4 linked regions of the Methanococcus maripaludis genome follow. The protein of the gene in region 4 binds, or shares a complex with, the protein of the main gene of each other region. Links are inferred from orthologs where the notes say so. Each region holds a gene or a part of one and is shown on either strand. Other genes may lie near its edges. The genes, in order: MMJJ_RS01705, rpl37A, rpl7ae and MMJJ_RS07135.

Region 1 (7,776 bases), 970 kb from region 4 along the record:
AAGTCAGAACTAATATAAACTCAAGATTACCTATTTTATAATGATTAAACTCTTTCGTTTAAGTGAACTTATTTAAATTATCAAATTTCAATCGGTAAACCCGGTGAAAATCAATGAAACCAAAAGACGTTGTTTCTTTTGCGGGAAGAAACATAACTCAAAAAAAGACACAGAGTCTTTTAACAATAATTGGTATTGTTATAGGCATTTTAGCAATAGTTAGTCTGATCTCTCTTGGGTATGGTGTTCAGAATTATATTACTGAAGAAATATCCAAAGCAGGGGCCAGTGTTATTACCGTATACCCCTCACAGCAGATCACAAGTATTGCAATGTCTAAAAATTTTAATGATCAAGATTTAAAGGCAGTAGAAGGCGTTAGGGGTGTTGATGTTGTATTGTATGGGTGGTTTGGTGGAACACAGGTAACTTATCACGATCAGGAGTATTATTCGAGTGTTTTTGCAACGAAATCTTCAACCTACCAGATATTTTTTACAGAAGCTTATGGTTATGAGCTTGAAAAAGGTAGGTGGATGAAAGACAGCGATAAATACACCTGTGTTATTGGTTACAGCCTTGCACACGATACATTCGATAGAGAAATAGATATTGGGGATAAAATTGAAATCAATGATAAAAAGTACAAAGTTGTGGGTATTTTAGAACAGATTGGAAACCCTGACGACGATAATTCTATTGTAATACCTTATGAAGCTGCATCAGAGGTTTTTGATGTGGATGATGAGTACAACATGTTTATGGTTAAAATAAAAGACGGAGAAGATGTAACCAAAGTTTCAGAAGATATTGAAGACGAACTTGAAGATTCAAGAGGGGACGAAAACTTCTCAGTTTTAACTGCAGAACAGCTTGCTGAATCAATTAGCAGTATTTTCAGTGTTTTAACAATATTTTTAGTTGGTGTTGCAGGAATTTCTCTTCTTGTTGGAGCAGTTGGAATTTCAAACACAATGCACATGAGTATTTTAGAAAGGAGAAAAGATATTGGAATTTTAAAAGCACTCGGTGCAGAAAACAATACAATCCTCTCAATATTTGTAGTTGAAGCTGGATTTTTAGGATTATTCGGCGGAATTATTGGAACGATACTTGGAATATTAATTGCAAAAGCTATCGAGTATATCGCAGCAATTTCGGGATATGGATTGATTAGAGCATGGATTTCCTGGGAATTAATTGTAGGAGTTTTAGTATTTTCATTTGTAGTTGGAATATTAAGCGGTTATTTCCCTGCAAGAAGCGGTGCAAAATTAAACCCTGTTGATACTTTGAGAGGGGAATAATTATGATATTAATAGAAACAAAAAATGTAATCAAGACTTATGGGGTTGGTGAAGCTAAATCCAACGTTTTGAAAGGGGTTAATTTAAAAATTGAAGAAGGGGAATTTGTAATGATAATGGGCCCGAGTGGCTGTGGAAAATCCACATTAATGAATGTTTTGGGTCTTTTAGATGTCCCTTCAAAAGGCGATGTTTACATAAAAGGTAAAAAAACCACGAAAATGAACGAAAATGAACGTGCAGTATTTAGAAGAAAGATTAGTGGATTTATATTCCAGCAATTCCATTTAATCGGGACATTAACTGCTTTAGGAAATGTTGAACTCCCTATGACACTGGATGGAAAAGAAGAAACGTTCAGACAAAAACGAGCTAAAGAATTATTGAATATCGTAGGTCTTAGTGAAAGAGAAAATTATAAACCCTCACAACTTTCAGGCGGACAGCAGCAAAGGGTTGCAATTGCAAGATCCCTTTCAAATAATCCAAAACTACTGTTTGCAGATGAGCCTACGGGAAATCTTGACAGTAAAAGTGGTAAACAGGTAATGGAGATACTTGAGAACTTACACCACGAAGGAATGACGATTGTAATGGTTACTCACGATAACTACATGATAAAATACGCTACAAAGGTTATTCGGATGAAAGATGGTGAAATTCTCGAAATCGATAAGGTTAAGGATGGAGAGGTTGTTGAAACCGAAGTTGTTAAAAAAGAGGCTTAAGTGCTGAATGGTAAAATTTTATGCAGATATGGAATTTTCAGTACTTTCAAGATGAATAAACCAAAGGATAAGATTTAGAAAATACTGGAATAATTCTTTAAAACTAAAAATACAAAATAAAAAAATTGAGATGGTTGGTGGGATAATGTAATTGTTAGTTAATATATGATTTTGTTAAATAACATCCAACCTTAAAAATTAAAAAGAGTGATATGATGAGACTTTTGGCTAAGTCTGGACTATTATTACTTGTATTTGCATTATTAACAAGTTCTTATGCATTATCTGTGGATGATCCTCAGTATGTTGTAGATAATTCTGAATTTGGTGAAACAAATCCAAACGTTATACATCCTGGAGACGATGTAAACATCTGGATAAAAGTGGTTAACGACAACTACGATAAGCAGTTAAAGGATATAAAAGTAGAGATAAGCCCACATTATCCGTTTGAAATAAAGCAAGTAAACCCTGAAACAGGTGTAGCTGAAATTTCACATCTTAACGAGGGCGAAAGTGATACGGCATACTTTAAAATACATGTAAGCGAGAATGCACCTTCTGACGAGTATAGAATTGATGTTACTGTAACTGCAACAGAATATGAATTAGGAGACGAACCAAATGAACGAGAAAAAACATTAACAAAAATATATTACGTTCCAATATATGGTATTGCTAAATTTGAAATTAATTTAGACGATAACAACCCCATAAACCCTTCAGAATCTGAAGAGCTTGAAGTATATATTAAAAACCAGGGAACTGGAACTGCAAAATATTTAACGCTAAATTTAGCTGGAACAAGTGATTTAAACATTGTTGGACCAACGACGTTTTATTTGGAATCACTATCCCCTCAAACCCAGAAATTGATAACAGTTGATGCATACGCAATTCCAACGACTGAAGATGGGATTTATTCAATAAATGCAAATATTGAATGGATTGGGGAAGATGGTGCAGAATATACTTCATCAATTCCGATAAATCTGAAAGTAAAAAGTACAATTTTTGATAACCAGCCGTTTTTATATCTTGATGGTGTGAAAGCAATTTCTGGAGGTCAGGAAGTAACAATTGCGCTTGCAAACAGGGGAACTTCAAAATTAAAGCACTGCGTACTTGAAATTGATGGTGCAGTTGAATTAAACGATAACTATATTCGATATATCGGAGATTTGGAAGAAGATGATTCAGATTCTGGAATATACGAATTAGAAGTTTTTGGAGATTCAAAAACAAATATCACTGCAACACTGACATACTTTAATGAATACCACGAAGAATTCACCATTACACAGGAATTTGAACTGGATCCCGCTAACAGCCAGGTAAAACAGGAAGGAACTAACTATACATTTATTGGACTAATTATCGTTTTAGCAGTTGTAGCGTACATTTTATATAGAAGATGGAAGAAGAGGAAAGACTCTGAAGAAGAATAATAAATTATTTTTTTCTTAAATTTTATTAAGTGGTTGAGTATGACAGGTCTTGAAGTTAATAAAAAATTTTTAAAAGCACTATCTTCGCGTTCAAGAATATCCATTTTAAAAGCACTCGGAAATAAAAATTACACAGTAACAGAACTTTCAAAAAGTCTGAAACTATCCAAATCAACTGTACATGAACATTTATCGATACTGGTTGATGGAGAGCTTGTAAAAAAGAATGAAGATGGTCGAAAATGGGTATACTATGGATTAACGGAAAAAGGACAGTATTTAATTATGAATGATCTTGAAAAAATGATTATATTGTTCCCGATGTCTGTAATCGTATTTTTAAGCGGTTTATACAGTATATTGTTTCTTAAACTTGGAAGCAAAATGCAGTTAATGGATTCAACTTTTCAGGCTACAAACGATGCTCTAAAAAGTGCTGAATTTGAAGTAACGGCTTGCAGGATTTCAGAATCTGTAAATGTCGTTAATTCTGATTTAAATCTTTTAATCGGTACAGGATTGATATTAATAAGTTTACTCATCGCATATCACGTAATTTCGAAAATAACATACAGATCAAATTAATCATTTTTTTTATTTTCAATTAAAAACTGTTCGGAACTCACCGAACGATTTAAAAACTATTTTTAAGTGTTAATACACATTGTTTATTATTAATATAAATGGTGATTTTATGAATCGCAATATAATTATTATTTTAGGGCTAATTTTAGTAACTTCTGCAGTTTTTTTAACTTATAACCCGGAAAACGATTCTGGAATAAGTTATACTGGAGACTTTGATATGGTTCCCGCAGATTCAGAGGGAAATTTTAATAATTTTTTAAAACTGGCATCTGATTCAGGCTATTATTATGGTAGCAGTAATATTGCAGTAAAAGAGGATATAACTTATGCGACTGCCAATGAAGACAGTTTAAGGGATTCTGGGTATTCCGATGCGAGGTATTCCGAGACAAATGTTCAGGTAGTGGGCGTTGATGAAGCTGATATTGTAAAAACAAATGGAAAATATATATTTTACACGACGCAAAGTCCAGCATGGGTTAATTATTATGGTGGGCAGAGTACTTACGTAATTGATGCATTACCTCCTGAAACTGCTCAGGTAATTGGAAATATCACTGATGGTGGCAATCTTTACCTTGAAGGGGATAATTTAGTCGTAATTACTTATGATGGAATTAAAAATTACAATATTTCAAATCCAAAAACGCCTGAATTGGTCTGGGCAAAAGATTTAAACGGGTCATATGTTGATTCAAGATTAATTGATGGTGAATTATACATAATAATTCAGGAATATGGAATAACCGGGCCAATAATCTGGAATAACGTTAAAATAGGATACGATGATATTTATCTTCCAGTAATTCCCGAAATTATTCGCCAAAACTTTGAAACAACGTATATTATTTCATCAATAAACGTTGAAAGCGGAGAAATTGAAAATACGGCTGCACTGGTTGGTTCATACAGTAATACAATATATGTTTCAGAAGAAAATATTTATTTTGCTTATGAACTGGATTACGATGAAGATAAACTGATGATGAAGTTTGTGGCGGAAAATGCTGATAAATATTTCCCAAAAGAAGTTACAGACAAACTTGATCGAGTATTTTCAAATACTGATTTTGGAGACAGTGCAAAATACGTACAGATGACTGAAATTCTCGAAGATTACATAAAAACACTATCCTCAGAAGAAATAAATAATTTAGAAAATGAAATTGAAAATGATTATGAAATTTATTTGAAAGAACACTGGGAAGAACTTGAAGGAACAGGTATTGCAAAAATAAGTCTCGATGACTTCAAAGTAACAAGTGGAAAAGTTCCTGGAACCATTTTAAACAGCTTTTCAATGGACGAATACGAAGGAAATTTAAGAATTGCAACAACAATTGGAAATGACTGGAGATTTAGAGATATTCAAACAAATAACATCTACGTATTCGATGAAAATATGGATGTTATTGGAAAAGTGACTGGTCTTGAAGAAGGAGAAAGAATATACTCTGCAAGATTTATGGGGGATAAAGCATATGTTGTAACATATAAAGAGACGGATCCGTTACTTGTAATTGATTTAGACGATCCAAAAAATCCGGAGTTACTAGGGGAACTGAAAATTCCTGGATATTCTACTTATTTACATCCAATTGGAAATAATAAATTAATTGGGATTGGAAAAGACGATTCAAATATGGTAAAAATTTCATTATTCGATGCAACTGATCTTGAAAATCCAAAAGAACTTTCAAAATATTCATTAAACGAGTACTGGTCAGTTGCCCTTTACGAACACCATGCATTTTTGTGGGATGCTGAAAAAGAAATACTCGTACTTCCCGCAGGAAGCCACGCATACGCTTTCGAAGTTAAAGAAAGTGGAATTAAAATGGTTAAAGATGACGTTTTCAAAGACTACAGCGTTTTAAGGTCTTTGTATATTGGAGACTATCTCTACACGTTTTCAAACTATGAAATACACGTAATTGATGAAAATACTTGGAAAACTGTAAAAACGATTAATTTACCAAAATATGAATATCCATACCTTGAACCATATATTGAACCAGTGGAAGATTTTACAGACGTTGAAATAGAAACTATCAATGAAAAAGTTGCTATTGGGGAAAATATATCGATAAAACTTGATGAAAACCCTACAACTGGCTACACTTGGAATTATTCGATAAGTGATGATGATAAAATAGAATTATTGTCTGACGAATACATTGAAGATGAAACAGATGATGGAATCGTTGGTGCAGGTGGAGTTCACGAATGGACTTTTAATGCAACTGAATCAGGCGAAGTAGAGCTAACATTTGATTACTACCGCTCATGGGAAGGGGTTGAAGGTTCTATAAATACAATAATCTATAAAATAACAGTCGAATAATTAAGACACTAATTTCTTTTTTTTAAATTTTTAAAATATTTTTCAAAAAAGTTAATTTTAATTCAAAACAAATATTAAAAGAGATTTAGAGGAATTATTGTCCTCTGTTAATTCTTTTGAAAGTGTTAGTCCATTTTAATTTTCTTCCAACTCTTCCGAGTTTGAAATTTTTTTCACACTTTGATGAACAGAAGTGCATAACTGAACCGTCTTTTTTAACGTATTTTTTTCCGCATCCAGGTTCAATTGTGCCTTCACAAAAGCTACATGTTTTCCATTCCATTGTAATCACCTAGCGGGAATTATTTTCTTCTTTTACCGAGTTGTTTTGCTTCTCTTTCGGTTTCTCTTAACATGATAAGGTCGCCTAATTTAACAGGTCCTTTCACGTTTCTTGTTAAAATCCTTCCTGTGTCTTTTCCACCTAAGATTTTGCATCTTACCTGGAAAATTTCACCAGTAACTCCTGTTCTTCCGTTAACTTGGATAACTTCAGCAGCCACTGCTTCCTGGTATACCATATCATCAGCCATTTAAATCACCTGATTTTATTTAATTGTTAGCTGCTAAACTTATGCTTTTAATCCATTTAATTTTTCAACTAAATCTTTTAATTCGTCAGCGCTTCCTTCAGCAACAACTGCAATAGCTGATGTAGGTACTTCTAAACCAGCAGCTTTTCCTAAAGCTTCTTTTGTTGAACTGTATGAGTATGCAATTCCTTTTTCGTCGCAAATTACTGGAATGTGTGCAACGATTTCTTCAGGTTGTACATCTTGTGCGATTACAACTAATTTTGCAATTCCTTTTTCTACTGCTTTTGTAACTTCGTTAGCGCCTTTTTTGATTTTTTCAGCGTTAGCAACTACTTCCGCAGTTTTTTCTTCGAGTTCTTGTGATATTTCAAATTTAACATATACAGCCATATTATGACCTCCTTCATCACTTAAAAAAATTTTTTTATCCGGATGGCGCCCACTCATATCATCATGGTTTTAAAAGAGCGGCAACTACCATATATTGAAAAGTGGTATATAATAGTTATGGTGTAATCTACTGGAAATTTAGAAAATTTAAAAATCAACCGGTATTCCAAGAATTTCCTTTTTACCATTTAGGATATCTTCTGCAATCATTGCACTGCCTATTGCACCACTTTCCCCATTTAAAACAAGAACATTTCCATCGATATTTTCTTTTATCATTTCAGAAACGTTCGGGTTTTCCCATGTTCCAATGGATCCTGCAAGAATTACATTTCTTTCAGGTGTTAAAAACATTAACGAATTTATTTCCATTGAAACACTTAAAACGAGTGAATCAACTGCCAAAGTGCATTTATCGTCTTTTTTATAGTTATT
Region 2 (8,016 bases), 550 kb from region 4 along the record:
TATTTGGCAGAAACTACAACCCACCCTGATGCTTTTTATTCAGTTGACATGAGTAGCGTACATGGCGCATTATTTACCCTTACTGGATCCAATTTAATATGGGATTTGAAAGTATTCGATATTTTCTTCGGACTTTCCAAAGAATATCCTGTTGATTATAATAATGTACTTCGGACATACGTTGGAACAGATTTCTTCAATGCTCCTCTTGAAAATGAATGGTATACAATTAAATTGGAAGTTTTAGATGACGATATTCAGGCAAAATATTGTACCTTGGAAGATTATATATCTGACAATGAACCCGATTGGATGATTTCAGAAGAGAATCTTGAGAAATACGGAACTTATTTTGAACTGGGTACTTCAGGAGGAAGTTTGATAGATGCTTATGATATCTATTTCGATAATTTCCGTGTTAGGAAATATGCTTCAATAGAACCAACAACAAATATTTACTCTTTATCAAAAACAGTAGGAATAAATTATATAACGCCCCCAAGAGCAGAAGGTACCCGGTATGTTTTGGGAAGTGATTATAACCTGTACTATGAAGAAGCGGATAATTACCCATCAATAATCGACATGCTTGCAGGAGAAGATTTTAAATCTTGGGAGTACGGTTATGGATTAAAATTAAAAGGATATCAATAAAAATAAAATTTATTCAATTTTTTCTAAATTTCCTTCGATAAATTCCAAAATGCAAACGTCAACATCGTTTTTTTCACAAAAATAATTTTCCATTTTTCCATTAAATTTTTCGCGTTTGTTTACGATAATTGCATTTGGTTTTTCTTTTAACATTTCTTCAAGAGTTAATAGTGTTTTTGTATCAACAACTTCCTTTTCTTCAATTTTAAATATTAAAAAATATTTTGCAGAATCAGCGTCTGAAATTGTGTCCATATCCATTGGAACTGCAACTTTCATGAGTTTCACCTTTTAAATTTTTTCAACGTACATTAATGGATAATCGAGTTCTTTAATGTATTTTAATCTTAAAAGAGCACGGTTTTTCTCAGTTTTTACAGTTAGGGATACATCAAGCATTTCGCCAGTTAATGAAACATATTTTCCATCTTCGATTATTCCAACAATTGATACAGAAACATCTTCAATAAATGGCTGGTTTTTCAAAGATTCAGACATTGCAATTTCTAAACTTTTTTTAGTTTTTTCGCTAACAGGTGTTCCAACAAATTGGTGGAAAAGTGCTCCAAGTGAAATACCCCCTTCAAAAACTGCTCTTTCCCGATCACTTAAATTTTTAAAGTATGAATCAAAAATTTCATTTTTTTCAAGGCTTTTTTCAGACATTTTCTACACCACTTAATTCTTCTTCAAGAGACTTAATGCAGACAGAAAGAACAGAATCAACTGCTTCTTCTTTAGTTTTTTCTTTGTTCCAAGGGGCATTTAAGCCAGCAGCTTCAGCATGCCCTCCACCTTGCCCATCTAAAATTTTTGCAACTTTTTCCATAAGGGCCCCCATGTGGATTTTTTTTGAAATTGCTTTTCTTGAGCGCACACTTATTCTAATTTCTCGATCCCTTTTTCTTGCAGCAACAACAAATGCAATGTCTGCCCCAATACTTACGATTGTTTTTGCACAGGAAGCTTCATGAGAACTTGCATGGGATATTGCAATAGTGTAGCTATCAAGTTCCATTAATTCCATCCTGCTACAAGCTTTTAAATGTGCAATTCTTTTGCTTGGATCACTTTCTTGGCTTAAAAGATAAAGTACTTTTTGAAAAGATACATCTTTCATCAACCACGAGATTATATTAAAGGTTGATTCTTTTGCAATTTTCAAATGTTTTGTATCATACAAAATACCGCATAAAAGCCCTATTCGGATATTTTTTGGAGGGTAAATCTTCATTTCTCTGAATAAATTTGCTACAATTTCACAAGTTGAAGTTGAATTTTCATCAACAATATAAAATTTGCAGAAATTTATAAGATCGGTTTTTTTGTGATGATCTATTAAAATAACATCTGAATTAGTTAGTTCTTCTGAATTTACAGTTACCTGATTTATTGAAGAAGTATCAACTAAAAAAACAGTTTTTGGTAATTTTGGATATTCTATAATTTCAATTTTTTCGTTTAATTCTTTCAGTATTGATCGTGAAAGTTTACTTACAGAATCTGCAGATATTTTTAAATTTTTTTCTTTTGATTTTTTCTTAGAAAAGCTGTTTGCAAGCTGTTTTAAACCGATTGCAGCACCAACTGCATCAGGATCTGCGTTATGGTGACATAGAAATATAATATCATCATTTTTTAGATAATCTTTCAATATTTCAATTTTTTTTTTCATAAACAGACCTTAAAAAAGAGTATAGTAAAAAATTAATTTATTGGCCCTGACCCATTACTTTTTGGAGGCTTTCTTGTAATTCAGTGTATCTTTTCTGCATTTTTTCTTCTTGTTTTTCAAAGGTAGTTACTCTTAACTGGAGTGTTTCTATCTTTTCACTTAATTCTTCTTTTACTTCAGCCTTGTTTCTTTTAACGAGGATTCCACCAGCCATCTTAAATACTTCTTCGGAATCAGATTTTTCCATTTCTTCAATAGCTTTTTCCATTTCCTTTAATTGTGTTTCAAACTGCTGTTTTTGGTACATTATCATTTGTAACTGCTGCTGGAGTTGTTGGAATTGCATTAATTGATTTTGAACGTTTGCAGGTAATTCCATGATTTCAATCCTCTTTTAGGTTTAATTTATTTTTAAACTAATTTTATTTACCAATTATTATTCATCTTCTGTTAGTTTATATATACTTTCTGCAACTTTTATCCAACGAATATATGAATAAATAGACGCTTTTAAGATACTCAATTCGTCAGAAATGCACGAAATAATAATTGAATTTTCAAAAAGGTCCATTTTGCACTTTGATCGAACTTGCGATGCGACATGTTCTGGATAAACAGATTCATAAATAATTCTGGCTTTTTTTGGAGTTTCAAAAGTCAATTTTAATGTAAATTTGGGATATGTCATAATAACACTATTCAATATCGAGTATTTTTACAGTTTTTATTTTCAAACTCGGACCCATATTTTCTGAGCCTTTGTGAACTTCAATGTAAAATGTGGACTCATCAACCGTTTTAAAGGTAATTACAACTTCAGAATTCTCTTCCTTATAATTACTCAATTTTTTGAATAAGTATTCAAAGAAGAATTCTTTTAAATGTTCAGTATTTTTATCAAACTTTGAACCCAGTTTTCCAGAATTTTTAAATGCTTTTCCTGAAACTTCCCGTTGAAGTTTTAAGGATAAGTTCATAGAAAGAATTTTATTATTTTCAAAATTAAATATTTTGAGCCTTCCAGGGTTTCCTTTTAGTTCTTCTACAATTATCATATCGTCCTTATTTTCGATTAGCTCGGAGAGAGGAATTTTTCCTCGGTTTAATATTTTAAAATTAAAAACCCTCGCTAAATCATTTACAAGGCTTCTGGTTCTTTGAGAAGGTTTTCTGGAAGTCGTAATTATCATTATCTTGCCTGAACTTTTTTAACTATTTTAGGTCTTAATTTTATCAAAACTCTGTTACTACAGTGAGGGCATTTAGCTTTTAATCCTATTTCATCAAGAGTTACGATTTTTCCGCAGTTGGAACATCTGTACTCTGCCATAATATCACCTAAAAAAGCTTAAAATGAAAAATAAATGGTTTAAAAATAATTAAATTAGATTTCTCTACTTTTACTTTCAATAACTCTTCTGATTGCTTTTGTAACAACTTTACCAGCACCAGTTTCAGGAGTGTATGCTCCACCAGCGATTTTTGCACCGCATTTTTCACATACCCAGATAGAGGTTCCTGCTCTTTTTAATTTAGGGAATGCACAAACAGGGCATTTGTAATCTTTGTTTTGTTTGATTTCAACGTCTCTTAATCTTACTCTGATTTTTCTACCGTATCTTGATCCAAATCTTCCTGCTGAACCAATTTTTTTAGTGTGGCTAAATTCTACCATTATTTCACCTGTTTCTATCCGTAAATTGATTATTCATATCTTTTAAGTACTTTAGTTTGAACAGTTCCTTTTGTAAGTTTGTTCAAATGCATGTAAAATTCGTTTTCAATACCACTCGGAATTTCGATTACAAGAACAAGCGAACCATCGCCCAACCATTCTTCCTGTTTAGTTGCGCCATATTCATGAAGTGTGTGGTAGGCATTTGCAGCGAATTCTCCAAGAATTTTGACTGCAACATCCCTTTTTTCAAACTTAATGGGTAAAAGTTTCCTCAATTCCTTAATAATCTTAGGAATTTGTTCTTCAGCGCTTTTGTAAATATCAACACTGAGTCTAGCTTCTTCCATAGCGTTTTCAATCCTTTTAGGCGGGTGAGGTGTATCAGTCTGGGGGTTTATCGTGTTTTTTGAAATTATCGACACGATCTGCTTTCTTTTTAGTTCTTGTATTTCTTTTCGCTGGTTAGCTGTTAATTGAACAGTTCCTTTTTTTAGTATCTGTTCTGCAATTTCCAAAGGATTTAACGTTTCAAAAATCTTCAAAAGTACGTCTTCTGGAACTTTTTCTCCTTTTCCAGAGTCCTTGTAAACCGTTTCAGCGGCCAAGATTTCTGAGATGCCTATTGGCTGTCCTTCTTTAAATTTAGCTGCCAAGTATGGATCCACGAGTATTTCGAATTTTTCCCCATGTGATTGAAGCCTTGCTATAACAGCATTGTCCAATGACACCATATCTATCCCTTCTTTTATTTATATACCTTTCCCCGCATTAAATAAAACCATAATTTGGGTTTTTTCAGGTATTTATTCTCAATTTATCTTAATTTAACTTATTCACTATCTTCTTCGCCTTTATTTTTTTCAGCTTCCTCTTCTTCAGCCTTAACTTTTTCGTAAACTGCTTTTACGATTTTTTCAATTTCATTAACACTTATTTTTTCAACTAATTTTCCAGAATCTTTTATTATGGCCATATCAATATTTTCAGGCTTTAATTCTTCAGTAGTTTTACTTAAAGCGTAAAGTGCTAATTCCATTCCTTCGCTAACAGTCATATTTTCGTCGTATTTTGATTCAAGAACTTCCATTGCGATAGGCCTTCCAGAACCAATTGCTGTAGCTTTGTATTCTATTAAAGCTCCACTTGGGTCAGTTTCAAACAGTCTTGCACTGTGTCTGTCGATTCCAGTAATTAAAAGTGCTAAACCAAATGGTCTTGCACCACCGTGTTGAGTGTATGCCTGTTTAATGTCGCAGATTTTTTTTGCAAGTGCTTCAACAGTGATTGCTTCACCATAAGAAACCCTGTTCATCTGAGCTTCGATTCTCGCTCTATCAATTAAAACTCTTGCATCCGCAACTAAACCTGATGTAGCAGCTACAATATGGTCGTCGATTTGAAATATTTTTTCAATTGATGAAACGTCAATTAATTTACTTGTAATTCTCCTATCGACTGCGAGAACCACTCCATCTTTACACTTAATTCCTACAGCAGTAGTTCCTCGTCTCACTGCTTCTCTAGCATATTCAACCTGATAAAGTCTTCCTTCAGGGCTGAATATTGTTATTGCTCTATCGTATCCTGATGCTGGAACCATTTGTTGCATATAATTGCCTCCAAAATTTAAATTAATAAGTATGAATTGTAAATTAACGGATATAATAACTACTTTTCGCTGAATTTTTATATATATCTATCTTTTTATCCTCCGAAACACACTTCCGCTATATATTAATATATTAGAAAATCTAATATATTCATGTACAGATAGGTGATAGTATGATCCCTGTAACAATTTCTGAAGAAGCAATGGAATTTATAAACGAAAAAATAAGCGATACGGGTTCAAAAGACTTGATCGTGTTTTTCGAAGGATTTGGTTGAGGGGGTCCTAAATTCGGGATTGACACAGCAAGTAAAATCCTTGAAACAGATGAAAAAATTTACGATGAAGAGTTTAGAATCTTTATCGACAAAATGGCAAGACAGGTATTAAACGAAGTATATATCATCGTTAAAAAATCCGTTTTCAGCGGAAAATACCTGGCAGTAAAAGGAGCAGGTGGATGCTGTTAATTTAAGAACCCTAAATAGGGATTAAAGACAGCATACCTTATTTTTTTCTATTTTTTATTGTATTATTTTGTTATAATTAATGCATCTCCAACGAATCCGCCTTGGCCTTCTTCTTTGATAAATGCAGGGTTGATGTCGATTTCACTTATTTCATCATAAGTTTCCATTAAAACTCCAACTCTAACGATCAATTCTTTTAAGAATTCGATATCGCTTCTTTTTTCGCCTCTAACTCCTTCTAAGATTTTATATGATTTTAGGGAGTGAAGTATTTCTCCAGCGTATTCTTTTGTTATCGGGGTAATTCCAAAGGAAACATCCTTTAAAACTTCTACGAATATTCCCCCAAGCCCAGTCATAACAACAGGCCCAAATACTGGATCTCTTTTAGCACCAATAATAATTTCTTTTCCGGTGACAAACTGTTCGATTAAGACACCATCGATAATTCCATCGATTTTTCTATCAAACAAATATTTTTCCCCATTTTTCATTATCGTTTCAAATGCTTCAGATGCATCACTAGGATCGATTATAACACAACCTGCATCTGATTTGTGTAAAATATCTGCTGAAACAACTTTCATTACTACTTTTCCTAAATTTTCAGCGTATTCTTTAGCTTCTTCTTTAGTTGTGGCAACAAATTTTTCAGGGATTGCAAATCCATTCAATTTTAAAAACTCTTTTGAGTTGCTTTCATTTGCATTTGCAAGCAGTTCATCAATTTTTTCAGGGTTTTTAGTTTTAGCTTCTGCAATTTCGGCTCTGATTTCATTTAAGTATTCAGGGCTGTCGTATTTGTCCATGAGGTGGCTTTGTCTGTATAAACAAGCCAATGCGTGAACTGCAAGTTCTGGGCAGATGAATGAAGGAATTCCTTTTTCCTGTAAGTAGCTTCTTGCTTCTAATACGGAAGTTCCTCCAACAAATGAGGCAACAATTGGAATTTTATCTTTTTTACATATCATGTAGTTTTTAAGTTTTACAAGTTCTCTAGCAACACCAAGAGCATCAGTCATTCCTTGAGGGGTTAATATTGCGAGTAATCCATCTACGTTTGGATCATTTTCAACCAACTCAAATGCGTGTTTGTATCTATTGACATCTGCATCCCCAATTAAATCCAATGGATTTGAAATACCTGATGTATCCGGTAAATATTTTTTCAATTCAGAAACAGTTGTCGCCGAAAAGTCTGCAAGTTCGAGTCCACATTTTTCAACAGAATCTGCTGCCAAAACACCAAATCCGCCTGCGTTTGTTACAACAGCAAGTTTTTTGGATCTCATTGGGGGTTGTACTGAAAATATTTTTAAAAGATTTACGAGGTCTTCAAAGCTTTCTACATTAAATACACGACTTTTTTTGAATGCTGCATCGTATACTGCGTTGTTTCCTGCAAGACTTCCTGTGTGTGAAGAAGCAGCTTTTGCACCTTCTTCGGATTTTCCACTTTTTAAAACAATTACTGGTTTTTTCCTTGAGATTTTTTTAGCAGCACTAATGAATTTTTCGTCCTTTAAACCTTCGATATAAAGCGCTACAACTTTCGTGTGAGGGTCATTTTCAAGGTAATTTAATAATTCATACTCTTGAACATCGATTTTGTTACCCATACTCACGATTTTTGAAAATCCTAGGTTATAATAATTTGCAATATCAAGAAGTGCAGTCATGATCGCTCCACTTTGCGATATAAACGCAATATTTCCCATTTTTGAAAATTCTTTACTGAATGACGCGTTTAAATGGTTGTGAAGATTTATCACACCAAGACAGTTTGGACCGATTGTTCTAATTCCATACTGTTCGCTAATTGCTTTTAACCGGTCTTCTAGCACGTGGTTGTTGGTTTCTGCAAATCCTGCCGTAATAATTATTGCAGCTTTTACTCCTTTTCTTCCACATTCTTCCATAGCATCTACTG
Region 3 (4,386 bases), 970 kb from region 4 along the record:
TCCAATTGGAAATAATAAATTAATTGGGATTGGAAAAGACGATTCAAATATGGTAAAAATTTCATTATTCGATGCAACTGATCTTGAAAATCCAAAAGAACTTTCAAAATATTCATTAAACGAGTACTGGTCAGTTGCCCTTTACGAACACCATGCATTTTTGTGGGATGCTGAAAAAGAAATACTCGTACTTCCCGCAGGAAGCCACGCATACGCTTTCGAAGTTAAAGAAAGTGGAATTAAAATGGTTAAAGATGACGTTTTCAAAGACTACAGCGTTTTAAGGTCTTTGTATATTGGAGACTATCTCTACACGTTTTCAAACTATGAAATACACGTAATTGATGAAAATACTTGGAAAACTGTAAAAACGATTAATTTACCAAAATATGAATATCCATACCTTGAACCATATATTGAACCAGTGGAAGATTTTACAGACGTTGAAATAGAAACTATCAATGAAAAAGTTGCTATTGGGGAAAATATATCGATAAAACTTGATGAAAACCCTACAACTGGCTACACTTGGAATTATTCGATAAGTGATGATGATAAAATAGAATTATTGTCTGACGAATACATTGAAGATGAAACAGATGATGGAATCGTTGGTGCAGGTGGAGTTCACGAATGGACTTTTAATGCAACTGAATCAGGCGAAGTAGAGCTAACATTTGATTACTACCGCTCATGGGAAGGGGTTGAAGGTTCTATAAATACAATAATCTATAAAATAACAGTCGAATAATTAAGACACTAATTTCTTTTTTTTAAATTTTTAAAATATTTTTCAAAAAAGTTAATTTTAATTCAAAACAAATATTAAAAGAGATTTAGAGGAATTATTGTCCTCTGTTAATTCTTTTGAAAGTGTTAGTCCATTTTAATTTTCTTCCAACTCTTCCGAGTTTGAAATTTTTTTCACACTTTGATGAACAGAAGTGCATAACTGAACCGTCTTTTTTAACGTATTTTTTTCCGCATCCAGGTTCAATTGTGCCTTCACAAAAGCTACATGTTTTCCATTCCATTGTAATCACCTAGCGGGAATTATTTTCTTCTTTTACCGAGTTGTTTTGCTTCTCTTTCGGTTTCTCTTAACATGATAAGGTCGCCTAATTTAACAGGTCCTTTCACGTTTCTTGTTAAAATCCTTCCTGTGTCTTTTCCACCTAAGATTTTGCATCTTACCTGGAAAATTTCACCAGTAACTCCTGTTCTTCCGTTAACTTGGATAACTTCAGCAGCCACTGCTTCCTGGTATACCATATCATCAGCCATTTAAATCACCTGATTTTATTTAATTGTTAGCTGCTAAACTTATGCTTTTAATCCATTTAATTTTTCAACTAAATCTTTTAATTCGTCAGCGCTTCCTTCAGCAACAACTGCAATAGCTGATGTAGGTACTTCTAAACCAGCAGCTTTTCCTAAAGCTTCTTTTGTTGAACTGTATGAGTATGCAATTCCTTTTTCGTCGCAAATTACTGGAATGTGTGCAACGATTTCTTCAGGTTGTACATCTTGTGCGATTACAACTAATTTTGCAATTCCTTTTTCTACTGCTTTTGTAACTTCGTTAGCGCCTTTTTTGATTTTTTCAGCGTTAGCAACTACTTCCGCAGTTTTTTCTTCGAGTTCTTGTGATATTTCAAATTTAACATATACAGCCATATTATGACCTCCTTCATCACTTAAAAAAATTTTTTTATCCGGATGGCGCCCACTCATATCATCATGGTTTTAAAAGAGCGGCAACTACCATATATTGAAAAGTGGTATATAATAGTTATGGTGTAATCTACTGGAAATTTAGAAAATTTAAAAATCAACCGGTATTCCAAGAATTTCCTTTTTACCATTTAGGATATCTTCTGCAATCATTGCACTGCCTATTGCACCACTTTCCCCATTTAAAACAAGAACATTTCCATCGATATTTTCTTTTATCATTTCAGAAACGTTCGGGTTTTCCCATGTTCCAATGGATCCTGCAAGAATTACATTTCTTTCAGGTGTTAAAAACATTAACGAATTTATTTCCATTGAAACACTTAAAACGAGTGAATCAACTGCCAAAGTGCATTTATCGTCTTTTTTATAGTTATTCATAATTTCAAATTTTGTATCTTCAACGCCTTTGTAAGAATCTGTAACTTTAACAACACCTGCTTTTGAAAAAGCTTCATTTGCAGTGATTTTATTTGCATCGATATTTCTAATTAATTCTAGATCAAGGGGCCCGTGTAATATTCCAACAGCACCAACGCAAGCATCAAATCCGCCAAATATTTTACCGTCTTTTATTAAAAGCGTAACTGTGTTTGAAGAAATGTCTGAAAGAATGAAATTTTCAAAACCAAACGTTTTGTATGCATTGTAGCAGATGGATATTTTTTCAGGAGATGCAATATGCGAAAAAAGGGCGTTAAATCTTTTATCCATACTTTTTACGCTATTGTGAAGTCCTGGAATAACAATTGCTGGAATATCTGATGATTTTATTTCATCATAAACTTTCGTTCCGCCACCAATTTTTTTTCCAATTCCTTCAAGGTTAATTACACCCCTGTTTTCAACCCGTTTTATATCCGTTATTTTAGCTATTCCATCGCCCATAGAGTAGCATACACCCATCAGGTCGATTTCATTTAAATTAACATGTTTTTCAAGTTCTTTTAAAAAAGAATTTTCGTTTATTTCGGTTCTTTTCATCTTAAAAATAGATTTTACAGTTTTGTTTTCCATCACACATGCGGTAATTCCGGATGTGCCGTGATCAATCCCTACAACAATCATAATCTCCCATACAAAAGATAATAAATTTCAAATACCAATAATTATATATAAAACAGTGCTACTTTATTAAGAACTTTTTGATTCAATATTATTGCTAAATAGAATAATTTTAGTGATCCAGTAGAGATATATTGGTGATTTTATGGATGTATGGATCGATTTAACAAATTCCCCTCATATTCATTATTTCTCGCAGTTAATTGACAAGTTTAACCGGGAAGGAATTGAATATTATATAACAGCGAGAAAATTTCAAAGTTTAGAAGATTTAATCGACATTTATGGTTATGATTATATTTCTGTTGGAAACCATGCAGATTCGTTAGAAGAAAAGCTCATAAATTCTTCAAAAAGAGTAATTGAACTCACAAAAATTGCAAAGAAGTTGGAACCAAAAATCGCAATTGCAAAACACTCAGTAGAGCTTCCAAGAGTAGCTTTTGGAATGAATATCCATTCAATATTTGTTTTAGACAATGAACACGCAAGTGCACAGAATAGATTAACAGTCCCCCTTGTAAACGACATAATCTGTCCAGAAGGCACAAAGCTGGTTTTAAACGGAAGTTCTTTTGGAAAATACATCGATTCTTTTGAAGGAACGTGTGAAGTTTCTAATGTTAATTCAAGGTTAAATTCTTCTTTTTCAATTGATGAATCGATAAAGGAAAAGTTAAATATCGATGAATCATTGCCTATAACAATAATGAGGCCAAGGCCAAATTCTTCGTACTGTAACGGGAAAAAAGACATTATTCCAATGATAATTGATAAATTAAAGAGTCAAATGGACTGCAATATTGTTGCATTTCCAAGAGATGAAGATCAAAGGGAAAAATATGTATCAATGGGTGTAATTGTTCCAAAAACAATCGATGCAATATCTTTACTTTATTATTCAGATGCAATGATTGGAGCTGGCGGAACGATGAACCGTGAAGCAGCAGTTTTGGGAGTTCCAACGATTTCATGCTATCCTGAAAAACTTCTGGGTGTTGATAATTACCTAATTGAAAAAGAAAGGATGATTCACACAAGAGACTTAGACGAAATCGTAAATCACGTAATGGATAATATTGGAAAAAGAAACAACGGAATAACTTTGGAAGATCCGACCGAATTAATGTTTGAAAAGGTTGTAGGAAGTTTAAGTTAACTTATTATTTTAAATACGGGTTCACATGAACCATACAGTGTTTTACTCTTTTTAATTTTCTTTCAATTTGTGAGTGGACGTTTTCAGAGATGTTATGCGCTTCAATTAATGATAAATCTTTATCAACTGAAATTTCAACGTCAACATAGATTTTGTTTGAATGAATTCTCGTTTTTAATACATCTATCTCCAAAACACCGTCAACCGAAAGAATTATTTTTTTAATTTCTTCAATAGTTTTTGAATCCGCCGCCCTATCGAGAAGCTGGTTTAATGCTTTGAAATATATTTCAAATGCCATTTTTGCAATAAATAATGAAATTACTATTGATGCAATGGGATCAAGTATTGGATACCCAAGTTTTGCGCCAACAACACCAATTAATGTTCCAACTGATGAAAATGCATCAGATCTGTGGTGCCAGGCA
Region 4 (7,862 bases):
GTTAATTATCTGACATCTATCATGTCTTTTGAGAATCCCATTTTGATTAGGGTTTCTTCAGCTTTTCTCCTGTGGTCTCCCTGTAACTCGATAGAATCTTTCTTTACAGTTCCGCCGCAGGCACATATATCTTTTAACTTTTTAGCCAAATCTTTTACATCAATCAAGTCCGCATCAAAGCCGTCGACGACTGTCATCAGCTTACCAAACCTTCTTTTAGTTACGTAAACTTTAATTTTCTGTTCTTCCTTTGCAATCTCTTCACAGACACACAAATCTTTTGGTAAACCACATATAGGACAAATCTCTGGCATCAATGCACCTCTCATCTTGATAGACTAATTTTGTTATAAGTATACTGGATATACATACTGATTGATGGTATTTAAAATTATGCTTAAGCATTTTCTGCTTGAGCTTCTTTTTCTTTCATGATTGTTAAGATTCTAGCGATTGTTCTTTTGGTTTCGCTGATCTTACCTGGATTTGAAGGTGCACCGCCTGTTGACTTGTTTACGCCTTCTTTCATTAATTCTCTTTTCAATTCTGCGATTTTTCCTTTCATTTCTTCAACTGAAAGTTCCCTTATTTCGCTAGCTTTTAAGATCGCCATTTACATCACCTTATTCTTGGGATACTTCACTAATTTCACTAACTTCTTTGATTTCGCCGGATGAAATTACAATTTCATCAGGTAATGATACGTCAGGTCTCATTATTTTTACAGTAACTCCAACAATACCGAGTTTTAATTTTGCTAATTGGTGTGACTTGTTTACAAGTGCTTCAGCAGGTTCACCGCAGTGTTTCATGTATCCGTCCATGAACTTTTCAGTTCTTGACCTTTCTCCGGATAATTTTCCAGAAACTATGATTGCAACACCTTTAGCGCCTGAACCCATAACTCTTCTTATTGCTGAGTGAGCTGTTTTTCTAAAGTGCATTCCTCTTTCTAATGAAGATGCGATCTTGTGTCCAACAACAGCAGGGTCTAAATCTGGGTTTTCAACCTGTTTAACTTCAATTTGTGGGTTTTTAACTGAGTATTCTGTTGCGAGTGTTTCAGTTAATTCTTTAACCATTTTTCCTTTTCTTCCGATAACGAAACCTGGTTTTTCAGCGAATACAGTTATTCTTGTTCCAATTGGTGTTTTTTTGAAATCGATGTGGCTGTATCCTGCTCTAACTAATTTAGTTTTAAAGTATTCGTCGATTAATGTTTCGGAAACATTTTCTCCAACAAATGTTCTTTCAATCATTGTTTCACCATTAGTAGAATTCTTCAAGGATTACTTGGATATGTATTGTTTCTTGGTTTTTAGGGCTTGCTCTACCAAATGCTCTTGGCATATATCTTTTAATTGTGAAGCCTCTGTTTGATGATATGTGTTTAATTCTTAATTTTTCTGTGTTTAATCCTTTTTGCTCAGCGTTTTTCTTAGCGTTATCTAAAACGTTTAAGATTTCTAACGAAGCTTTCTGTGGGAATCTACCTGAGTGTGTTCCAATTTTTCCTTTTCTGTGTGGTAAGTCTTTGTTGTGAACTTTGAATGGAACAGGAGTTTCTAATGCGATTACTCTGTTTAAGTATGCAACAGCAGCATCTAATTTCATTCCACTTAATTCTCTGCAAAGTTCAATAGCATGTTTTCTTGATATTCTTAAAGTTCTGCCCATAGCTCTTGCAGTGTTCTTTGGGTCAGCTTCAACTTTGTATTTTAGTTTAGCCATCGTCTTCACCTCAATCGGGTTAGTCTCTCATCTTTAACAGGAGTTTAGCTGTATTGATGTAGTGTACTTTCACGTTTCCAATCGTGTTTTTTATTATTGGATTGGTTTTTTTATTTCCAATCTCTATAACAGGATTATTTTCATGTTTTACATTGATAGAGTATCCCCTATCATCCATATAGTCAATAGCCTTTTTTATTTGCTTAAACTTATTTATATAGTTTATCATAACAATCCCATATTTTGAATTAAAGCTTAGAATGAGTGTTATTTTAAGTTAGGGCTATTTTTCGTTATTTAAAAAATTAGTATTGGTGAAATTAAACGAGTGAAAGTTCAACTACTTCAGCGCTTTCTACATTTTCTAAAGCGTTCATAGCTTCTTCGATAGGGTCCATTCCGCCTTCTTTTTCTTCCATTTCAACCATTACATACACAGTGTAGAGTCCAAATGCGAGTGGTTCGTCAGTTACTCCTCTGCATTTTGCATCGTTTTGTTCAACGAGTTCTTTTAAAGATTCTTTTAAAGATTCTTTTTCTACTTCTGGGCTTGTAGGCATTACTTTTACTTTTGCGATAACTGTAGCCATATTTTCACCTAAGTTTCGTTTTTAGATTAATTTAAGGACCTTCGTATCCACATACTGGGCAACTGTATCCGTTGCTTAATTTTCTGCATTTTTCGCATCTTATGATTTCTGCTTTTCCACAGTTAGGGCACAAGAATTTTGTAGCATTTTCTCTAGCTGCAATTTCTGCATTGCAAGAAGTACATTTTTGTTTCATGTTTCTCACCATAGTGTTTTATTTCAAGGTTATTTTCGTATACGTATCTACTACGCCTTTAAAAATGTTATTTATTCTCTCAGGATGATTTCCGTTAACAACAAAGCACTTAATGCCGTATTCGGATATAAGTTTTGGTAGGTGTTTATCCACAGACGTAAAACCTTTAATCGTTTTTGTATTTATTGTATTTAATAGTTTTCCCTCAGGATATTTATCATAAATTCCGTCGACGTCGGTGGCTATAATTAGTGTTTTAGAGTTTAATAATTTTGCTATATATGCTGCAAATGAATCCGAAGTAACTTCCCAAGAATAGGGCAGTTCATCAGTACTAAGTATAATATTTGATGGAAGTATTATAACTATACTTTCATCTCTCAGGATTTTTTTTGCATCAAACAGATTATCTGCTGTTTTTATCCCCGAAATTTCGGAAAAATAGGTTCCAGTTATATCCGTACACATTGTTGCAAGTTTATGTGCAGAAATATCATTAATTTTTTCATTTTCATGAAGATTTCGAACCACATTTGCGAAATTTCCCCCGCCAGGCATAATTACAACTTTTTCTCCCGATTTTTTAAGATTTTCAAGAATATTCACTGCGTTATTCGTTAAACTTCCGCCAATTTTTACAACGTACACGACTACCACTTATTTTAATATATCAAGATACACTTCTGCCATTTTTATTAAATTTTCTATTTTCACGTGTTCATTTGGCTGGTGTGCAGTTTCGTCTCCAATCCCCCAAACTGCAGTGTTGTATTCTTTTTCTCTTAAAAATGCGGCAACGGTTCCACCACCCATTCCACATAATATGGGTTCTTTATTTAACACGTTTTTAATTGCAGAACCTAGTTTTTTAACAACTTCTGAATCTTTTTTTGTTTCTTCTGCTTTTTCAAGTTTTAAAATCTCGTAAGTTATCGAAATATTTTCTTTTTCAGAAATATCAAAATGGAGAATATGTTTTTCAATTTCATTTTTAAAAACTTCAATATAATTTTCAATATCGTTTAGGATTTCTTTTGGATCGTATTTTGGAATAATTCTGCAGTCAAAGTTTAATTCAACGTATCCCGGAATTGTATTTATGTTTTCAATGTTATTTTTCAAAATTGTGGGTTCAAACGTTGAAAATGCGGGGTTGAATATTGGATTTATGCCAGTATATTTACCGTAGAGTTTATCGTAAAGTCCTTTTCCAAATGAAAATGCGATTAAATCTGCGTTTATTCCATTTTCAGGAACACTTCCATGGCACTGTTTTCCAGTAATTTTAAACTTTATCCATAGTATGTTTTTTTCAGCAATTTCAATAAATTCTCCTTCAGGCATTCCAAAATCTGGAACAATTATTAAATCTTTTGAGCCGAAAAGTTCATCTTCAAAATTATTTACAAGGTAAGATAGACCGTATTTACTGCCGTCTTCTTCGTCAGCTACAAAAATTAGATTTAGATTATATTTTGGATCGATTTTTTCTTCAAAAATCATCTTTAAAAGCAAAAACGATGAAACTATTCCTTTATGGTTGTCTTCACTGCCTCTCCCATAAATTATTCCGTCTTTTATTTCGGCTTTGAATGGGTTGGAGTTCCAGAGGCTAAGGTCCCCTTCAGGAACTATGTCCATGTGTGAAATTATTGTTAAGGTATCCTTTTTTCCAAAATCGTATTTTGAAACGATATTTGGCCTTTCAATTCCGTCTGAATCAACTGAATTGTATTCGATTATTTCGCAATTTTTTATCGAATACATATAACGGTATTCTTTTAGCTTATTTTTTATGTAAATTGACTTTTCTTTTTCCCCAATTCCACCAAAAGTTGGATTTACTGAGTTTATAGATATTAAATCAGAAGAAAGTTCAATAGTTTCATCCAAAATACTTTTCATGAGATTCACCGAAAATTATTTTATATTAAATATCTTAAATTTTTAATCCGACTAATTTACTGAGTCCATTTTCCATACATACTCCATACATAACGTCAGACTTACTTATCATCTGTTCACGGTGAGATATTACAATGAACTGTGAATCTTTCGATGCATTTTTAATCATTTCACCGATTAATCCCGCATTCTTTGTATCAAGTGCAGCATCAACTTCGTCAAGCACGTAGAACGGAGCAGGATTTAGGTGCTGGATCGCAAATAAAAATGCAAGTGCAGTAAGCGACTTTTCACCACCGCTCATTACATCCAGGCTCTGTAATTTTTTGTTCATTGGGGATGCATCAATTAATAAACCGCCTGAAAATGGATCTTCTGGATTTTCCAGACTTAATTTTCCACTTCCCCCAATTTCAGTATATATCTTTTCATAGTTTTCAGCAACTTTTAAGTAAACATCCATAAATACTTCTTTTTTCCTTTTGCTGACTTCTTCAATTAAATGGAGATATTTTTTTTCTTCGTTTTCGTAATCAGTTCTTTTTTCAAAGAGTTCGTCGTATCTATCTACAATATATTGATAATCATCAATAGCACGCATGTTTACAGGTTCTAATTTTTTGATATGTCCTTCAAGGTCGATCTGGTGACTTTCAAGAGCATCTACATCAAACTCTTTTATTTTGGAAGTAATATCTTCAGATATTTGTTCGATATTTTCACAAACGTATAATTTTCTATCTTCTTCTTCAAGCCTAGTTTCATATTTTGCCTTATCAATCGAAAGGCTGTTGATCTGACTTTCGTTCTGGTTAATTCTTCCGTAAACTCTTCTTTTTTCGCCATTTAATATTTCCAGTTCTTTTTCAAACGCTTCTTTCTTTTCAGTAAGTTCTCTTAAATCTTTTGTAAGGTCTTCGTAGCGTTCTTTTTTGGTTTTCAAAATTTCAAAGTTCTTTTCAACATTGTTTTTGTAGAATTGAATGTTTTGTTCAAGAATTGTCTTTTTTTCACTTAATTCTTTGATATTGCTATTTAATTCGCTTATTTTTGGGATTAAAACTTCTTTAATAAGCACTGCATCCCTTTTTATTTCGTTTTCAAATTCATTTTTTTTCTTTTCAAAATTAAGAATAGTTTCATCTATTACCTTGATTCTTTTGGAATGCTCTGAATTTTCAAAAGATGCTATTTCTTCAGAAATCCTTTCCCTTTGGGTTGTAAATCCACTAATTTTTTTAGTAAATTCTTCGATTTTTCTTTCGAGTTCTTCTTTTGAACCTTCTAAATAATCTAGTTCTTCTTCGAGCTTTCGGGATTCCAATTCAAGTTCTTTAATTTTTACTCCATTGTTTGTGAGTATTCCTTCTTTTTTATGTTCCAAATCTTTAATAATCTTTAATCTGCTTTCAAGTTCCATCTTTCTTGTTGAATATGTTGCATTTTTATTTTGAAGGCGTTCAATTTCATCTTTAGTTTCAGATAATGTACCGTCGAGTTCTGAAATCTGCTCTGCAAGTTTTTCAAGTTTGGATGTGTCTATATCAACTTTAATAACTGATTTTTTTCTTGAACGTCCACCAATCATCGCACCGGATGGCTCGATGACCTCACCTTCAAGAGTTACAAATCGTGCTTTGTGATCTTTTGATAAGGTTTTTGCGTAATCTAAATTTTCAACAATGATCGTATTTCCAAAAACATATCTGAATAAGTTTTCATATTCCGGTTTAAATTCAACAAGATCAATCGCCCTTCCAACGATCCCTTCATCATATAGATAAAGAGCTTCTGGTCCATTGATCCTATCAAGTGGTAAAAATGTGGTTCTACCAAGATTATTCTTTTTTAAATACTGAATTGCTCTTGCACCATCATCCATTCTTTTTACAACGATGTAATTTAGCCTGTTTCCACCTGCATTTTCAATTGCAGTTTTGTATTCTGCATCAGTTTTTCCTAAATTTCCTGCAATATCCACTACTCCAGGTAATTTTGCTTCAAGAACACTTTTTACGGCCCTATCAAGGCTGAAATCTTCCATATCTTTCATTGCCTTAATTTTAGCATTTTCTTTTATGTAATCGGCATGAGATTTATCCAATTTTTCCTGGTACTCTTTTTTATTTTCTAAAAGTGTTACAACTTTCTTTTTAGAGTATTCAAGTTCAACCGCAACATCCTCAAGTTCTTTGTACAGGCTTTTAGTATCTTCATGTTCTGAACGTATTTCTTCAAGTTCTTTTTGCAGGGTTTCGATAGTTTCTTTATTTTTTGTTAAATTAAATGATTTTTTGTTAATTTCATTTTCAAGAGCATTAAATTCATTTTTGAAATTGTAAAGTTCGTTCTGACTTTCATTTATTCTTTCAGATAATTTTCGCTCCTGCTGTTTCAATATTTCAGTCTGAGTTTCACTTTCTTCAACCTTTGACTTCAACTTCTTCTTTTCAGTTTCAAGATTTTCCATTTCAGTTTTTAAAGTGTTAATTTCCGCTTCTTTTTGGAGTGTTTCGGTCCTTATGGTTTCTATTTTTTGTCTAGTTTCTACTAAATCCTGTCCTTTTTTTTCGGATTGCGAATTTACATTTTTCAAGTCATCGAGAGCTCCGTTTAAGGACTTTTTGTCGTTATCAACGGTTACTTCCATTTCTTTAATGGACTTGTGAAGTTCCATTATCTCTTCATTTCCTTTTTCATTTAGCTCGTTTATCAAATTTTGAAGCCTATTTCTAATATCGTTTGATTTTGCATCGTATTCAGAAATTTCCTTTAAGAAACAGACTTTCATTTCTTTGAGTGCTTCAATTTCTTCTTTAGTTTTTTCCAAAATTCCGTTTAAAAATTCAATTTTTTTAGAAGTTAAAATGTATTTTGTTGCTTTTAATTCTTCTGTTAATTTAACATGAGTTTCAGCATCTTCTTTTTCTTTTTTAAGTTTTTCCAGATTGTTTTTTACTTCATTAATTCTGATATCAATTTTTTCAATGAATTCCCTTGCTTTTTCAAGTTCTTTTTTTGCTTTTTCCCCTTTTTCATCGAATTCTGCGACACCACTTATTTCATCGATAATCTTTCTTCTTTCATTTGGTGTGGTATCTATAATTTTTATCAGGTCTCCTTGGAGGATAATGTTAAATCCATCAGCACTAAGGGATATTTTTCCAATGACATCTAAAATTTCAGATTTTTTTACTTTCTTTCGTTTTTCTTCCTTTACGGTTTTTATTTCCCCATTTTCCTTAACTTCCTTTTCTTCATTCCAAATCAGGTAGTAGTTGTTATCGCCGTTTATCTTAACTTTTCGCGATATCCCAACCTTATCTGAATCTACAGGCATTTTTCTATCTTTATTATCAAAAATAAGCGTAACTTCTGCGAAATTTTCCCTTTTTCCATTATGATAAGTAATAAGCTGGTTAAATTTACCTGCACGAAGC

Evidence for each region.
Region 1: MMJJ_RS07135 (region 4) and MMJJ_RS01705 share a complex: the UniProt entries of both Methanocaldococcus jannaschii proteins name them as parts of the 50S ribosomal subunit. The link is inferred for Methanococcus maripaludis from one-to-one orthologs.
Region 2: MMJJ_RS07135 (region 4) and rpl37A share a complex: the UniProt entries of both Methanocaldococcus jannaschii proteins name them as parts of the 50S ribosomal subunit. The link is inferred for Methanococcus maripaludis from one-to-one orthologs.
Region 3: MMJJ_RS07135 (region 4) and rpl7ae share a complex: the UniProt entries of both Methanocaldococcus jannaschii proteins name them as parts of the 50S ribosomal subunit. The link is inferred for Methanococcus maripaludis from one-to-one orthologs.

What each region holds. Positions count from the first base shown.
Region 1 is NZ_CP026606.1:328,351-336,126, reverse strand. What follows is about bases 5,105-7,776. They hold MMJJ_RS01705 (50S ribosomal protein L24e), read right to left. Parts: upstream 6,699-7,776; coding sequence 6,510-6,698; downstream 5,105-6,509. Other genes in these bases: MMJJ_RS01690 (methanogenesis marker 12 protein), read right to left, coding at 7,489-7,776; rpl7ae (50S ribosomal protein L7Ae), read right to left, coding at 6,988-7,341; MMJJ_RS01700 (30S ribosomal protein S28e), read right to left, coding at 6,718-6,948; MMJJ_RS01710 (beta-propeller domain-containing protein), read left to right, coding at 5,105-6,415. Outside these bases: MMJJ_RS01730 (ABC transporter permease), read left to right, coding at 114-1,307; MMJJ_RS01725 (ABC transporter ATP-binding protein), read left to right, coding at 1,310-2,035; MMJJ_RS01720 (COG1361 S-layer family protein), read left to right, coding at 2,251-3,483; MMJJ_RS01715 (winged helix-turn-helix domain-containing protein), read left to right, coding at 3,523-4,068; more of MMJJ_RS01710, read left to right, coding at 4,178-5,104. UniProt on the Methanocaldococcus jannaschii protein: Binds to the 23S rRNA.
Region 2 is NZ_CP026606.1:746,349-754,364, reverse strand. The notes cover bases 2,360-5,271. They hold rpl37A (50S ribosomal protein L37Ae), read right to left. Parts: upstream 4,005-5,271; coding sequence 3,714-4,004; downstream 2,360-3,713. Other genes in these bases: psmA (archaeal proteasome endopeptidase complex subunit alpha), read right to left, coding at 4,837-5,271; MMJJ_RS04015 (ribosome assembly factor SBDS), read right to left, coding at 4,034-4,738; MMJJ_RS04025 (DNA-directed RNA polymerase subunit P), read right to left, coding at 3,519-3,659; MMJJ_RS04030 (rRNA maturation protein), read right to left, coding at 3,025-3,519; MMJJ_RS04035 (KEOPS complex subunit Pcc1), read right to left, coding at 2,766-3,017. Outside these bases: MMJJ_RS04060 (DUF2341 domain-containing protein), read left to right, coding at 1-654; MMJJ_RS04055 (NifB/NifX family molybdenum-iron cluster-binding protein), read right to left, coding at 664-933; MMJJ_RS04050 (dihydroneopterin aldolase family protein), read right to left, coding at 946-1,320; MMJJ_RS04045 (DHH family phosphoesterase), read right to left, coding at 1,313-2,329; more of psmA, read right to left, coding at 5,272-5,616; MMJJ_RS04005 (acetate--CoA ligase family protein), read right to left, coding at 6,149-8,016. UniProt on the Methanocaldococcus jannaschii protein: Binds to the 23S rRNA.
Region 3 is NZ_CP026606.1:326,077-330,462, reverse strand. Bases 1-2,714 are described here. They hold rpl7ae (50S ribosomal protein L7Ae), read right to left. Parts: upstream 1,678-2,714; coding sequence 1,324-1,677; downstream 1-1,323. Other genes in these bases: MMJJ_RS01690 (methanogenesis marker 12 protein), read right to left, coding at 1,825-2,714; MMJJ_RS01700 (30S ribosomal protein S28e), read right to left, coding at 1,054-1,284; MMJJ_RS01705 (50S ribosomal protein L24e), read right to left, coding at 846-1,034; MMJJ_RS01710 (beta-propeller domain-containing protein), read left to right, coding at 1-751. In the rest of the region: more of MMJJ_RS01690, read right to left, coding at 2,715-2,802; MMJJ_RS01685 (DUF354 domain-containing protein), read left to right, coding at 2,945-3,958; MMJJ_RS01680 (cation diffusion facilitator family transporter), read right to left, coding at 3,963-4,386. UniProt on the Methanocaldococcus jannaschii protein: Multifunctional RNA-binding protein that recognizes the K-turn motif in ribosomal RNA, the RNA component of RNase P, box H/ACA, box C/D and box C'/D' sRNAs.
Region 4 is NZ_CP026606.1:1,302,312-1,310,173, forward strand. Bases 1-2,758 are described here. They hold MMJJ_RS07135 (50S ribosomal protein L22), read right to left. Parts: upstream 1,732-2,758; coding sequence 1,270-1,731; downstream 1-1,269. Other genes in these bases: yciH (stress response translation initiation inhibitor YciH), read right to left, coding at 6-314; rpmC (50S ribosomal protein L29), read right to left, coding at 398-613; MMJJ_RS07130 (30S ribosomal protein S3), read right to left, coding at 624-1,259; MMJJ_RS07140 (hypothetical protein), read right to left, coding at 1,751-1,909; MMJJ_RS07145 (elongation factor 1-beta), read right to left, coding at 2,052-2,321. In the rest of the region: more of mfnE, read right to left, coding at 2,759-3,174; MMJJ_RS07160 (M20 family metallo-hydrolase), read right to left, coding at 3,175-4,422; chromosome segregation protein SMC, read right to left, coding at 4,457-7,862. UniProt on the Methanocaldococcus jannaschii protein: This protein binds specifically to 23S rRNA. It makes multiple contacts with different domains of the 23S rRNA in the assembled 50S subunit and ribosome.